Linked DNA regions of Archangium violaceum. The protein of the gene in region 2 interacts with the protein of the main gene of each other region in a pairwise test. Links are inferred from orthologs where the notes say so. Each region holds a gene or a part of one and is shown on either strand. Other genes may lie near its edges.

What was found.
Region 1: the proteins of ftsA (region 2) and JRI60_RS05590 interact in binary tests that used the Escherichia coli proteins (3 or more experiments, as listed by UniProt). The link is inferred for Archangium violaceum from one-to-one orthologs.

The regions. Positions count from the first base shown.
Region 1 is NZ_CP069396.1:1,302,586-1,309,608, forward strand. What follows is about bases 2,585-5,446. They hold JRI60_RS05590 (rod shape-determining protein), read right to left. Parts: upstream 4,602-5,446; coding sequence 3,567-4,601; downstream 2,585-3,566. Other genes in these bases: JRI60_RS05585 (ABC transporter permease), read left to right, coding at 2,585-3,534; JRI60_RS05595 (putative ABC transporter permease), read right to left, coding at 4,843-5,406. Outside these bases: JRI60_RS05570 (efflux RND transporter periplasmic adaptor subunit), read left to right, coding at 1-524; JRI60_RS05575 (ABC transporter ATP-binding protein), read left to right, coding at 521-1,216; JRI60_RS05580 (ABC transporter permease), read left to right, coding at 1,213-2,373; more of JRI60_RS05585, read left to right, coding at 2,377-2,584; JRI60_RS05600 (glycosyltransferase family 2 protein), read right to left, coding at 5,532-6,251; JRI60_RS05605 (hypothetical protein), read right to left, coding at 6,332-6,703; JRI60_RS05610 (fatty acid desaturase family protein), read right to left, coding at 6,700-7,023. UniProt on the Escherichia coli protein: Forms membrane-associated dynamic filaments that are essential for cell shape determination. Acts by regulating cell wall synthesis and cell elongation, and thus cell shape.
Region 2 is NZ_CP069396.1:3,146,246-3,153,363, reverse strand. What follows is about bases 3,015-5,971. They hold ftsA (cell division protein FtsA), read right to left. Parts: upstream 5,131-5,971; coding sequence 3,898-5,130; downstream 3,015-3,897. Other genes in these bases: JRI60_RS13130 (cell division protein FtsQ/DivIB), read right to left, coding at 5,176-5,971; JRI60_RS13140 (hypothetical protein), read right to left, coding at 3,015-3,744. Outside these bases: JRI60_RS13150 (serine/threonine protein kinase), read left to right, coding at 1-197; JRI60_RS13145 (DUF2381 family protein), read left to right, coding at 306-1,247; more of JRI60_RS13140, read right to left, coding at 1,486-3,014; more of JRI60_RS13130, read right to left, coding at 5,972-6,030; JRI60_RS13125 (D-alanine--D-alanine ligase), read right to left, coding at 6,162-7,106; murB (UDP-N-acetylmuramate dehydrogenase), read right to left, coding at 7,103-7,118. UniProt on the Escherichia coli protein: Essential cell division protein that assists in the assembly of the Z ring. May serve as the principal membrane anchor for the Z ring.

The DNA.
Region 1 (7,023 bases), 1.8 Mb from region 2 along the record:
GCGGCATCGTCGAGCTGGTGGACCTGGGGGCGCTCGAGGTGGAGGCCGAGGTCAGCGAGGAGCAACTGCCGCGCATCGAGGTGGGGCAGCCCGCGCTCATCTTCCTGGATGCGTACCCGGACCAGGCCTTCGCCGGAGAGGTGCGCTCGGTGCGCCCGGCCATCGACCGCTCCAAGGCCACCGCCGACGTGAACGTGGCATTCGACGAGATACCTCCGGGCGCGCTGCCGGACATGGGCTCGCGGGTGGCCTTCCTGAAGGAGGAGCTGTCCCCGGAGGCGCTCACGAAGAAGGACGGGGCGCTGCGAGTGCCGGCCTCGGCGGTGGTGCCGAGCGAGGGGCAGTCCGTGGTGTGGGTTGTGCAGGACGGGCGGCTGAAGCGCCAGCCGGTGCAGGTGGTGGAGAAGGTGGGGGACGAGGTGGCGCTGGCTCAGGGGCCGAAGCCGGGGACGCAGGTGGTGGTGTCGCCGGACGAGCGGTTGCGCACGGGGCGCAAGGTGAAGGTGCTGACGGAGGGCGGATGAGCACCGTGCCACTGGAAGTGACGCCTCCCATCATCCGGCTCCGGGGGGTCTCCAAGTCCTACCGGCGCGGCGACCTCGTCGTGCCCGTGCTGGAGGGGGTGAACCTGGACATCGAGACGGGGGCCTTCGAGGCCTTCATGGGCCCGTCCGGCTCGGGCAAGTCCACGCTGCTCAACCTCATCTCCGGATTGGACCGGCCCACCTCGGGGGTGGTGGAGGTGGGCGGGCACGACCTGGCGCGCATGAGCGACAAGGAGCTGTCCGACTGGCGCGCGGGCCACGTGGGCTTCGTCTTCCAGATGTACAACCTGCTGCCCGTGCTCACGGCGGCGGAGAACGTGGAGCTGCCGCTGCTGCTCTCACCGCTCTCGCGCTCGGAGCGTCGCGAGCACGTGGCCGCCGCGCTGGGGGTGGTGGGCCTGGGGCACCGGATGAGCCACCGCCCGCCGCAGCTGTCCGGAGGCGAGCAGCAGCGGGTGGCGATCGCCCGGGCCATCGTCACGGACCCGGACCTGCTCATCGCGGACGAGCCCACGGGAGACCTGGACCGCAAGTCTGCCGAGCAGGTGTTGGACCTCTTCGCGCTGCTGCACCACGAGCTGCACAAGACGCTGGTGATGGTGACGCACGATCCGCATGCCGCCGAGCGGGCGGACCTGGTGCGGCACCTGGAGAAGGGGCTGCTGCAATGACGTTCGGGCGGCTCGTCTGGAAGGACCTGCTGCGCAACCCCTTGAGGCTGGGCCTCACGGTGCTGGCGGGGGCGGTGGGGGTGATGGCCTTCATCTTCCTGCGCACGGTGGTGGACCTGTTCTACGTGGGGGCGGCGGCGGCGCAGGCGGACCGCCTCTTCACCCGTAGCAAGGCGTCCATCACGGAGGACCTGCCGCTGTCCTATCTGCCGCGCATCGCCGCGGTGCCCGGCGTGAGCGACATCACCTTCTATGGCTTCTTCGGCGGGAGGTATGGCGAGTCGCAGAAGGACTTCTTCGGCTCGGCCTTCGTGGACCCGCCCTCCTTCATGAAGGTGTTCGACGAGGTGGCCGTGCCTCCGGAGCAGGTGGCGGCCTTCACGGCGGACCCGTGCGGTGCGCTCATCGGGAAGGACCTGGCGGCGCGTTACGGCTGGAAGGTGGGAGAGCGGGTGACGCTCAAGGGCACCATCTATCCGGGTGATTGGACCTTCACCGTGCGCGGCATCTACGACGTGCGCAGCGGCGGCATGGACACCGCCACGTTCTTCTTCGGCTTCCGCTGCCTCAACGAGAAGATGCCGGAGGATCGGAAGGACCGGGTGGGGGCCTTCATGATCCGGGTGGAGGATCCGTCGCGCTCGGCGCTGGTGTCCTCGACGGTGGACGCCATGTTCGCCAACAGCCCGTACCCCACGCGCACCGAGAGCGAGCGCGCGGCCACGCTGGGCTTCATCTCCATGCTGTCGGCCATCATCACCGCGGTGCAGGTGGTGTCCACCGTCATCCTGCTCATCATCCTGCTGGTCATCGGCAACACGCTGGCCATGAGCGTGCGCGAGCGCACGCGCGACCTGGCGACGCTTCGGGCCATGGGCTTCAAGAGTGGACGGGTGGTGATGCTCGTCCTGTTCGAGTCGCTCGTCATCGGTCTGGCCTCGGCCGCGCTGGGGGTGCTCATCGCCCCGCAGCTCATCCAGGGCTTCATCGGGGCGGTGGGCTCGCAGCTGGGCGGCATCCCCAAGGACTTCATGCGCGAGAGCACGCTGCTGCTCGGGGCGCTGGCGGCACTGGGGGTGTCGCTGTTGGCCGGGGCGATTCCAGCGATGCGGGCCGTGCGCATTCCCGTGGCCGAGGGGCTGAGGAAGGTGGCCTGAGCGATGATTCCCCTCTACTACAACACGCGCAGCCTCTGGGCCCGGCGGCTGTCGACGGGGCTCACCGTGGTGGGCCTGGGGCTCGTCGTCTTCGTCTTCGCCGCGGTGCTGATGCTGGCCAACGGCATCGAGTCCGCGCTCGCCTCGGGAGGAGACCCGCGCAACGTCGTCCTCCTCAACAAGGGCTCCACCAGCGAGCTGATGAGCACCGTGGAGCGCGATGCCCTGCGGGCCCTGGGCAGCGCGACGCAGGTGGCCTCCTCGGTGCAGGGGGACCCGCTGGTGGCCGGCGAGCTGGTGGTGCCGGTGCTGCTGCCCCGCCCGGACGGCAAGGAGTCCAACGTCAACGCGCGAGGCATCGGTCCCCAGAGCTTCGCCATCCGGCCCGTCGTGCGGCTCATCGCGGGACGGCCTCCGAGGGTGGGGACGAACGAGATCGCCCTGGGCGAGGCGCTGGTGGGTCGCTCGCCGGGAGCGCGGCTGGGAGGCGAGCTGCGCTTCGCGGAACAGCGCTGGCCCGTGGTGGGCGTCTTCTCGGCGGACGGCGGGGCCTACGAGTCCGAGCTCTGGGTGGACGTCAACCGGCTGGGCTCGGCCTTCGACCGGCCGGGGCTCAGCTCCATCGTCGTGCGGACGGGCTCGGTGCCGGCCCGGGATGCCTTCATCCAGGCGGTGGAGGGAGACCCGCGCTTCACGCTCGAGGCGAAGCCGGAGCCCGAGTACTGGGCGGAGCAGGCCACATGGCTGGCCACCTTCATCCGGGTGCTCGGCCTGTTCGTGTCCTTCATCTTCAGCGTGGGCGCGGTGCTGGGGGCGATGATCACCATGTACGCGCAGGTGTCGGCGCGGATCACCGAGCTGGGCATGCTGAGGGCGGTGGGCTACCGGCGCCGCAGCGTGCTGGCGAGCATCCTCATCGAATCGGCCGTGCTGGGCGCGGCTGGAGGGGTGCTGGGCGCGCTGGGGGCGCTGGCCACGCGGTGGATGGAGATCCGCACCCTGAACTTCCAGACGTTCGCCGAGGTGCGCTTCGGCTTCACGCCGACACCGGGCATCGTGGTGGCGGCGCTCGTCTTCGGGACGCTGATGGGCACACTGGGCGGGATGTTGCCCGCGCTGCGCGCCTCACGGCTGTCCATCCTGGATGCACTGAGGGCCTAGCTCCCCTCTCCCGAAGGGAGAGGGGAGGGGGCTCAGCCCGGCTGGCAGACCTGGCGCAGGATGTCGAGCGACTCCAGCGCCTTGCCCGCTCCCATCACCACCGCCGACAGCGGATCCTCCGCCAGGAACACCGGCAGGCCCGTCTCCTCGCGCAGCAGCGTGTCCAGGTTCTTGAGCAGCGCGCCACCACCGGCCAGCACGATGCCGCGGTCCGCGATGTCTCCGGCAAGCTCCGGCGGCGTGCGCTCCAGCGTCAGCTTCACCGCCTCCACGATGCCGTTCACCGGCTCGCTCAGCGCGTCGCGCACCTCGTCGCTGCTCACCGTCAGCGTGCGCGGCACTCCCGCCACCAGGTCTCGACCCTTGATCTCCATGGTCATGACCTCCTCGGTGGGGTACGCCGTGCCGATGCCCATCTTGATGAGCTCCGCCGTGCGCTCGCCGATGAGCAGGTTGTACTTGCGCTTGACGTACTGGATGATCGCCTCGTCCAGCTTGTCGCCGCCGATTCGCACGCTCTTGGCGAACACGATGCCCGCCAGGCTGATGACCGCCACGTCGGACGTTCCACCGCCGATGTCGACGATCATGTTGCCGCTCGGCTCGGTCACCGGCAGGCCGGCTCCAATGGCCGCGGCCATCGGCTGTTCAATCAGGTAGACCTCGCGGGCACCGGCATTGGCGGCGGCTTCACGCACGGCGCGGCGCTCCACCTCGGTGATGCCCGAGGGGATGCCGATGACGATGCGCGGGCTCACCAGCGACTTGCGGTTGTGCGCCGTCTGGATGAAGTAGCGCAACATCGCCGCGGTGATCTCGAAGTCGGCGATGACGCCGTCCTTCATGGGGCGGATGGCCACGATGTTGCCCGGCGTACGGCCGAGCATCTCCTTGGCCTCCTTGCCCACGGCAAGCACCTTCTTGCCGCCCCGCGCGTCCTGCTGCACGGCGACGACGGAAGGCTCATTGGAGACGATGCCTTGACCGCGGATGTAGATGAGCGTGTTGGCCGTGCCCAGGTCGATGGCGAGGTCGCGCGAAAAGAGAGTGTGGAGCCAGTCGAACATACGGGGGCGGAAACTTTCGGTGGTGCGGCGTCATTTCCCTGCACTTTCAGGGAACGCGCGGCAACCTACTACGCAGGGCTCTCAGCAGGAAGAAAAGGCAACTGTCAAGTGCACGGCCCGGCCGGAGAGCGTCCGGGCCTCGGGGCCCCCCGTCCTCTCCCTCCATCCGCCCTTCCTCCCTCTGAGAGATGGTCCGGGGTGAGGGGTTTCCCCCACATGCTCGCCGCTCGCCCGGCTCCTCTCAGTAGGAGGGGCGGGGCTCGGTCTCCTCGGCCAGGAGGAAGGTGTCCGCCGCTTCCCCGGCCTCCTGCTCGGTGGAGACGGGGCCGAGGTGGAAGGGCTCGGCCACCGCGCCGGTCTCCACCGCATGCCGGTACTCGGGTGTCTGGCGGAGGGCCTCGCTGGTGATGCGCAGGAGGGCCTCGCGCACGGGCTCGAAGAGCAGGCCGGCGGCGTACCAGAAGGGGGCGTAGTCCAGGCGGACGAGCCCCTTCACGTTCAAACCCCGCTGCTCGTAGTCCCAGGGGCAGCGGCCGAGCGCCTTGCGCAGCACCCATCCCGTGGCGAACTCGGCGCCCAGGATGACCGTGGTGTAGGCAAGTGCGCGCACGGGCCGGGGAAGGAAGCGCAGCCGGTCATGGAGGAACTCCAGCCCCAGCGCCGTGGCGCCGTAGATGGGGTGCATCCAGAGGTACGTCGTCGCCGTGGCGTTCCTATCCCGCTCGAAGAGAGCCGCCCCCATGCCGGTGAAACACACCTCCATCACCCAGCCAGCACACCCGTACAGCAGGAATCGCGGTAGCACTCTCGGAACCTAGGAACCGGATTCCCGATGGGCACCTGGGACAGGCGGTCGGTGAGTCACCGGGCGGACGAGCGGGCCCAGGGCGGGCCGGAGGGTGTCGGCCGCCCGACACCCTCAAGGGGTACTCAGCGTTTGATGGCGTACTTGCCGATGGCGTAGAGGGCCCGGACGCCATCCTTCCAGCCGATCTTCTTGCCCTCCTCGTAGGTGCGCCCGTGGTAGCTGATGGGCACCTCGAAGACGCGCCAGCCCCCGCGAGCCACCTTGGCGGTGATTTCCGGCTCGATGCCGAAGCGGTCCTCCTCGATGTTGACCGACCGGATGACCTCGGCGCGGAAGGCCTTGTAGCAGGTCTCCATGTCCGTGAGGTTCAGGTTGCTGGTCATGTTGGACAGCATGGTGAGGAAGTGGTTGAGCACCGAGTGCCAGAAGTAGAGGACTCGCCGGGGCGTGCCGGTGAAGCGGCTGCCGAAGACGACGTCCGCGTCGCCATCGATGATGGGCTGGATGACGCGGGGAATCTCCTTCGGGTCGTACTCGAGGTCCGCGTCCTGGATGATGACGATGTCCCCGGAGGACTCGGAGAAGCCGCGGCGCAGGGCGGCGCCCTTCCCCTGGTTCTTCTCCTGGAAGAGGATGCGCAGCTCGTTGCGGTTCTTCGGGGTGCCGTCGAGGGCGGACAGGCCCTTGTCGGCGAGCTGCTGGAGGAACTCGCGGCTCCCATCCCGGGAGCAGTCGTCCACGATGACGAGCTCCTTGGGGAAGTCCACCGCGGTCACGCGGCGGAGGATTTCGGCGAGGGTGGCAATCTCGTTGTAGACGGGGATGACGACCGAGACGAGCATGGCGGGGCCGGCTCTATCCGATTTCCGAGCCCCGCGCGACTCTTCGGTAGGGGGAGCCCCTGGAAACGGGGACGCCCCTCCTACCAGTACCGGCGCTGCGCAGGGGGCGGAGGGGCCGGCGCGGGCACCGGCTCGAGCATGCCGCACCCCAGGAGGCGATCCACCGCCGCCTTGACCTCCTTCGAGGAGGCACAATCCTCCAGGCCGCGCGCCGCCTCCGAGACGGTCCTCTCCCCCATCCCGAACTCCACGAGGAAGAGCCCATCCTCCGAGGTGAGCCCCCGGGGGCTGCTCCAGGCCTCACGGGCCGCGTCGAACTGGGCTCGCCCCGCCCCCGCACGCGCCTTCTCCACCATGAGGGTGTACGCCGACACGGCCTCGCTGCCCTTCGGGGAGAGCCGGAACTTCTGCGCACGCCCGAAGCGAACCTTCTCTGGAGTCTCGTCGTTCATACCACCGCCTCCACCATGACCGCTTCCACGACCTCTGGCTGGCCCATCCGCTTGAGCCAGCGCACGTGGCTCCCCAATGCCGCGCCCACGCTCTCCTGCGCGCGGTAGCGCACGCCGTGCTCCCGGCACGTCTCCTCGACGAGCCGCGAGAGCGCCGGGTAGTGCAGATGGCACACCCTCGGGAACAGGTGGTGCACCACCTGGAAGTTGAGCCCACCCAGATACCAGCACAGCAACCGATTGCCCCGCGCGAAGTCCACCGTCGTCTCCACCTGGTGCACCGCCCACTCGCGCGCGAAGGTGCCGCCGCCTTCGGGCAC
Region 2 (7,118 bases):
GGCGGCTCCACTTCGGAGAGAAGAAGGTGTACGGCCGCTTCACCGAGGCACGCACGCCTGGCGGGGAGACGTATCGGGTCTGCATGGACCTGTACTACTTCGACGGACCCGGCACTCCCATTCAGCCCGGCAGCGAGCCGGGGAACATGCTGGTCGGCCCCCTCGCGGAGGTGCGAGTGGTGGACCACTTCGACTAGGGACAGCCAGCGACACGGCGCCAGGAGCCGCCCTACACTACCGCGTGGGAAGTGTGGTAGAGGACCACGTTTCCAGTCTCCTCCACGTCCTCTGGGGGTTCCCGCTCCGTGTTCGCCCTGTCTTCCACCGCCCTCGTGGGATGGGTCCTGTTCGCCGTGCCCGCCGACACCACCGTACAATCCCCGCTCCCCACCTGTGAGACGGGCGTGCGCCACATTGAGCTCACCACAGACGCCGCCGACAAACGACTCACGGTGTGCATCCACCCGGGACTGTCCACCAACCTGCTCTTCGACTCGAAGCTGGCGCGCGTGGAACTGGCCGGGCCAGAGCGGTTCCGCGTGGTGCTGCAAGGAGAGACGGCCCTCATACTCGTCCCCACGAAGGCGCTGGAGGATAGGGAACGCGTGCCAGTGACAGTCTATTTTCAAGACGGTGCGGCCCCCGCGAGCGTCACCTTCTGGCTGGTGGTGCACCCCACCCAGGCCGAAGGCCAGGTGGAAGTGACGCGCCAACCGCGCACGCTCGCCTCCTACCAGGAGGGCGAGCAGCAGGCACGAGCGGAGGCCCGGCAATGCCAGGAGGAAAAGGCACGCCTCCAGGCGGAGTGCGCTGGGCAGGCAGGGCTCACGGGCCTCATCGCCGAGGGACTGGGCAAGACGGGTGTCGCCGTCAAGACACTCGACTTAGACGCCACCGCGCGTCCGGGCAACACCCTGACTCCAACCTGGGCGCGCAGCTACCGCTCCGACACCGAGCGCACGGAGGGAGGGCAGAAGGTCGTGCGGCTGGCCGTGGAATTAGAGTTGAAGAACAACGACGAGACGCCCTGGAGGCCCGCCGGTGCGGTGCTGTTGGGGCCCAAGCACGTGGAGCTGAAGGTGCTCGGCGTGTGGCCGCTGCATCTCATTGCTCCGGGTGAGAAGGGCCGCATCGTGGTGGAGTTGGAGGCAACGGAGCGACAGGCGCGCGGCACCTTCACCCTGAAACTGTGGAGTCAGGATGGCAGCACTATGCCCGAGCTCTTCGATGGCGTGACGTTCCCGTAAGCCAATTCCAATCCATGAAATCCTCCATCATGTGAGATGGCGAAGACACAGGTTTTGCCTACTGCATCACCGAGCGGCACCGTTTCTGAACCCGCTTGTAGTCGCATCGCAGTGCCTGCTCGCTCCAGTTCAACACTCTCTAAGCGCCAGCATCTAGTCAATTCCTGCTGGCAGCGCATCACTCGCGCATCTACCAAGAGGCTCTACTTGCCGAGCAACTTCGCAGACATTTTATGAATTACTTCTTCGTTTCTGAAACGTACTTCCAAACCTGGTCGGCAGACAAAGATAGCTCTGAAAGCATTTTCTTCATCCGACTCGTTTGCGAGCGAACAGGGACGTACAGAGCGCCTTCATCGCCACGAACCCGCTCCAACACCTGCTCTCGAACCAACATATTTAGGATCTTCGAAACTTCACCAGAATCCACTACCCGCCCCAAACCACGCACCAATGCCTCCTCCTTTCGGGCAGATCCTTTTTGCAAGAACGTCTTCTTAACAATTGCTACCAGCACCTTCTGCTTCGGTGTTAGCTCTGCTTCCTTGATTTTGGAAACCGTACTAATCGACTCAAATTTCTCCGCCGAAGAGTCCTCGATCCAATTTGGCATGCCCTCCACGGAGGAAACTTTGCGCACCATGCCAATCTGGCATTTTCTGATTCGCGTTCCCTTAGGCTGAGCCGCCGGGAGGACAATTTCCTCAATGACACTATCAGATATAAACAGATTCACAGGCAGGACTGATGAAAAATCCAGCGCGCCGATGAAAGCTCCTTCAAGCGAAAATCCCCCGTAATCTACCTCTTCAAGGGAATCATTCGCTCGAAGAATGCTTGCAGCGATATCGCCAGCAAGAACTCGATTGGAAGCCTGTGCACAGCGTTTCGCCAGTCTAAGAAACGAGTGCATTCGCTCCAGATCGTTCTCGCTTCCCTGAATGTCGGAAGCAACGATTCGCTGCCCCAGCGTCTGGAGAGGATTGGACCAAGACTCCCTCTCAATCCCGCGCGATTGCTCGTCCAGACAACGAACCACATCAATCCCGCGCAGGCCGTCCAGAATGTATTTATCAATGAACTCCCGGTCTGACGATTCGTAACTCGTCCGCCCCAAACCTGGAAGACGCTGAAGGATAACCGCACTCTCGTCAACCGGTGGCGTACCTGTCACTTCTTCAAAAGCATCGTTTATCTCGGAAATCGAAACCGGCCCTACATCATGAGACTTACTCCGTGTCGCTCGCGCAATCAGTCTAAGTATTTCGCGGATCTTTTCAGCATCAAGAACAGGGTTAATCCGAGCTTCGCGAGAACAGATTGCGTTCATCAATCTGTCCCACAATTCAGCATCACCATCGACGTCGCCGAAAATCGATCGCAATTCGTCTCGCGGGAAAGACGCAATCGTCTGACACAAAAGCGGGCGCTTGGGCAACCACTCTGGGAAGCGAATGTCATTCGCTGCATCCCCGAGAAACGCCTTCATCTCGTCATCAGTAAATTCACTTCGACAGAACACAATGTCTGCACTGGATGCATTCAACCCCAACGCAGACATCATCTCCTCGTTACTGTTAAAATAGTGTTCTCTTCCCGTTATAAGTGCTCCGCCTTTGGTACGCCCAAGCAAATCTCGAACGCCAGCGAGAGCATCTGACCGCAACTTGCGGATTTGCGCTTGATCATCGCTCCAGGACTGCGACGCCATTTCATCGAAGCCGTCCAACAGGAGAACCACACTAGTTCTATCCAGCACCCTAATTATCGGGTCAGCAAACTCCGATAAGCCAAGGTCATCGAAGTGGCGTCGGATAATCTCATGCCCTCGCCGCACACCCCAGTTGTCCCTAAGATTGACAGCAATCGGGTACTGCAGCGATCCGGCAGCAAACTCTGCAATGCGCGAGAAAACTTCTTTGACGCAGCGGCTCTTTCCTGTGCCGAACTGGCCTACAAGCACCACCTTGCGGCCGGTGGCTACGCGAGACACTAGATCGTCGATTCCCAGTTCGGTGCCATTTTGGGATCGATATCGAACCGGCACATAAGTACTGGCATCATTCTGGCCAGAATCAGGCCGTACGGCACTACCAAACGGTTTATCCGTACGAACAAACCTGTAAGAAGCAAAATCGAAAAACTTCTTTGAGAATTCCTCACGCGAAAGTGCTTCTACAAAAAGCGCCTTTGCGGATTCCTTCAAGTCGTTTGACGGATCTGATTCCGTGACAAACAAAGACTTGAGGGCTATGCCTTTCGCATGAAGGGCCGGTCTGACGATACCAAACTTAGCGAGATCTTCCCTCAGCTTCTGGAGAGTTTTTGACTTCGTGACCTCGACACAAACCCAATAATCTGGCTCAACCTTGAGCACGCAATCCAATGCAACTCCGGCAACCAGTTCTCTATCTGCCGGCCGATTCCAAATAAAAGACGCCAAGGTCCGGACTTGGCGCTCAAGTACGTCCCAATCTGTTGTGCTGTCAGAACTCACGCGATTCTCCCCTTTGCCTACAGCACTAGTCGATTCACCACACCACTTCTCTATGCCAGAGCACACCTGACGATGCGCTCCCACGAAAAAAACCGGGGCCGCTCTGGGAGGAACGCGGCCCCGGTGGGTCACTGCAAAAACTGACGGAACTGCCTAGAAGATCTCCTCAAGCCACTCGCGCATGCGGCCCTTGACCTTCTTGTAGACGTTCTCCTCGCGGATGCGGAACATCCGCCGGTCCAGGTGCTTCGCCCCGTACACCACCAGGCCCACGCCCGTCGCGTACATGGGGCTCTTCACCACGTCCACCAGCCCTCCAATGCCCCTCGGCATGCCCCGGCGCACCGGCAGCCCGATCACTTCCTCGGCCAGCTCCGGCATCCCCGCCAGCAGCGTCGAGCCACCGGTAATCACCACCCCCGAGGCCAGCAGGTCCTCGTAACCGCACTTCTGGATCTCCCGGTGCACCAGCTGGAAGATCTCCTCCACCCGCGGCTCCAGGATCTCACACAGAATCTGCCGCCCCAACACCCGCGGCTGCCGGCCGCCCACGCTCGGCACCTCGATGGTCTCGTCCTTGTTCACCATCGACGCCAGCGCGCAGCCGAACTTCTGCTTGATGCGCTCGGCCTCGTGCGCCGGGGTGCGCAGGCCAATCGCGATGTCGCTCGTCAGGTTGTTGCCGCCCAGCGCAATCACCGCCGTGTGCACGATCGACCCGCCCGAGAAGATGGCGATGTCCGTCGTCCCTCCGCCGATGTCCACCAGGCACACGCCCAGCTCCTTCTCGTCCTCGCCCAGCACCGCCTCGGCCGACGCCAGCGGCTGCAGGACAATATCCGCCACGTTCAGGCCCGTGCGGTTGGCGCACTTCACGATGTTCTGCGCGCTCGACACCGCCCCCGTCACGATGTGCACCTTCGCCTCCAGGCGCACCCCCGCCATCCCCAGCGGCTCCTTGATGCCGCCCTGGTCGTCGATGATGAACTCCTGCGGCAGGACGTGAATCACCTCGCGGTCCAGCGGAATCGCCACCGCCTTCGCCGCGTCGATGACACGCGCGATGTCCGCCTCGCGCACCTCCTTGTCCTTCACCGCCACAATCCCCTGCGAGTTGAAGCCCTTGATGTGTCCACCGGCGATGCCCGTGTACACGTGGGAGATCTCCGCCCCGGCCATCAGCTCGGCCTCCTCCACCGCCCGGCGGATGGAGGACACCGTCGCCTCGATGTTGACCACCACGCCCTTGCGCAGGCCCTTCGAGGGATGCGTCCCGATGCCGATGATGTCGATCCCATTGTCGGTCAGCTCCCCGACGATGGCGCAGATCTTCGTCGTGCCGATGTCGAGGCCGACGATGATCTCCCCGGACTTCTGCTTCGCCATGACAACCCTCCCAGGCCCCCCACTCTCGTGAAAGGGGCGCGTACCTTACTGCGCCGAGGCCCCGCTCCTCTCGGACACGGGGCTCGAAAGCTTCACCGCCACCCAGCCGGGCCTCGCCCGGTTGTCCAGGTGGATGACCTGCGCCGACAGCCCGCGAGCACGCAGCTCCCCGCGCACCCGCGACAGCCGCTCCAGCTTGGCGTCCGTCTCCCCCTCCCCCATCCGCACCTCCAACCCATCCGCCGTCACCAGCACCATCCCCTCGGGCGACACCCGCACCTCGCTCAGCCGCTCGCGCTTCGCCGGTTGCGTCGCCGCGTAGGCCTCCGCCACCGCCAGCGCCCGGCGGATCTGCTCGCGCGTGCGCCCCTCGTCCCCCAGGTACCCCTCGCGGTCCACTCCCGTCACCAGCGGCAGGTCCAACGTGTCCCCGGGCTGCAGCCGCTTGAAGGGCTCGCCCTCCTCGTTCACCAGGTACAGGTCTCCCAGCACCGCCAGCGCCGCCGGCACGTGCTCGGTCACCTCCACCGACACGCTCGAGGGGAAGTGGCGCCGCACCTCCACCGTGCGCACCCAGGGGTGGGCGGACATGGTGCGCTCCAGCGCCCCCACGTCCAGCGTCCACAGGTTCTGCCCCACCGTCAGCCCCGACAGCTTGAGCAGCTCGGCCGGCCTGGCCCGCTGCAGCCCGCTGAAGGTCGTCTCCTTCAACAGAAAAGTCGGCGAGCTGAGCGCCCAGCGCCGCAGCTCGATTCCGCCCCAGACCAGGGCCACTGTCAGACCCGTCAGTAGGATGGCCTTGAGCAGGCCGGGGCCATGCGTGCGCACGGCCCCCTTCACCGCCTCCTTCTGCTGGGCGGTGTCCTGACGACGACGGTTCTTGGACTTACCGAAAGCCATGGTGTGCGTCGGCGCATGCTGCGCGCGGTTGGATCTCCACGCCAGTTTTTCGCTACAGACACGTGGCTGTAGCTCCCGGCTCCACAGGGGACCGGGTCCTCCTCCCACTTCGGATGGGGAAACGGTCCCTCTCAGGCCTTGAGACTGGCCCCTTGGAGCAGTCGCTCGCAGAGGGCGGGGAAGTCGATGCCCCGGCCCGCCGCGATCTTCGGCAGCAGGCTGGTCTCGGTCATTCCCGGCAACGTGTTGATCTCCAACAGGAAGACCTCGCCCGAGGGCGTCAAGATGACGTCCGAGCGGGAGCCTCCACTGCACCCGAGCGCTTTATGGGCTGCAAGGCAGACCTGGTTCACGCGCTCATACTGATCCGGCGGCAGGGGGGCGGGGAAGAGGTACTTCGTCGTTCCACCGGACTTGTACTTGGCCTCGTAGTCGTAGAACTCGCGCGCGGCCACCACCTCGATGACGCCCAGGGCCTCGTCGTCCAGGACGCCGCCCTGCACCTCGCGGCCCTTGATGTACTGCTCCACCAGAATCGTACCGGCCAGCTTGGAGGCGGCCTCCACGGCGGCGAGGTACTCCTCGCGCGTCTTGCAGATGTGGACGCCCACGCTGCTGCCCTCGCGCGAGGGCTTGACGACGGCCGGGAGGCCGAAGGGCAGCGAGTCCACGGCGGCCCGGGCCTCCTCCGCGCTCGTGAAGGCGCGGTAGGGCGGCGTGGGGATGCCGTGGGCGATGAAGACCTGCTTGGCGAAGACCTTGTCCATGCCCAGGGACGAGGCCAGCACGCCGCTGCCCGTGTAGGGGATGAACATGCACTCGAGCAGACCCTGGACGGAGCCGTCCTCGCCGTAGCGGCCGTGGAGGGCGATGAAGGCCACCTCCACCTTCTCCGCCGCCAGGCGCGCGGGCAGGTCCTTGCCCACGTCGATCTCCACCACGTCGTAGCCGAGCCCCCGCAGGGCCTTGGCCACGGCGGCGCCGGTGCGCAGGGACACCTCGCGCTCGGAGGACAGGCCCCCGAGCAACACTCCCACCTTCTTCCGCTTCAGCTCGTCCTGGGTGAAGCCGCTCATGGCTGGAAGACC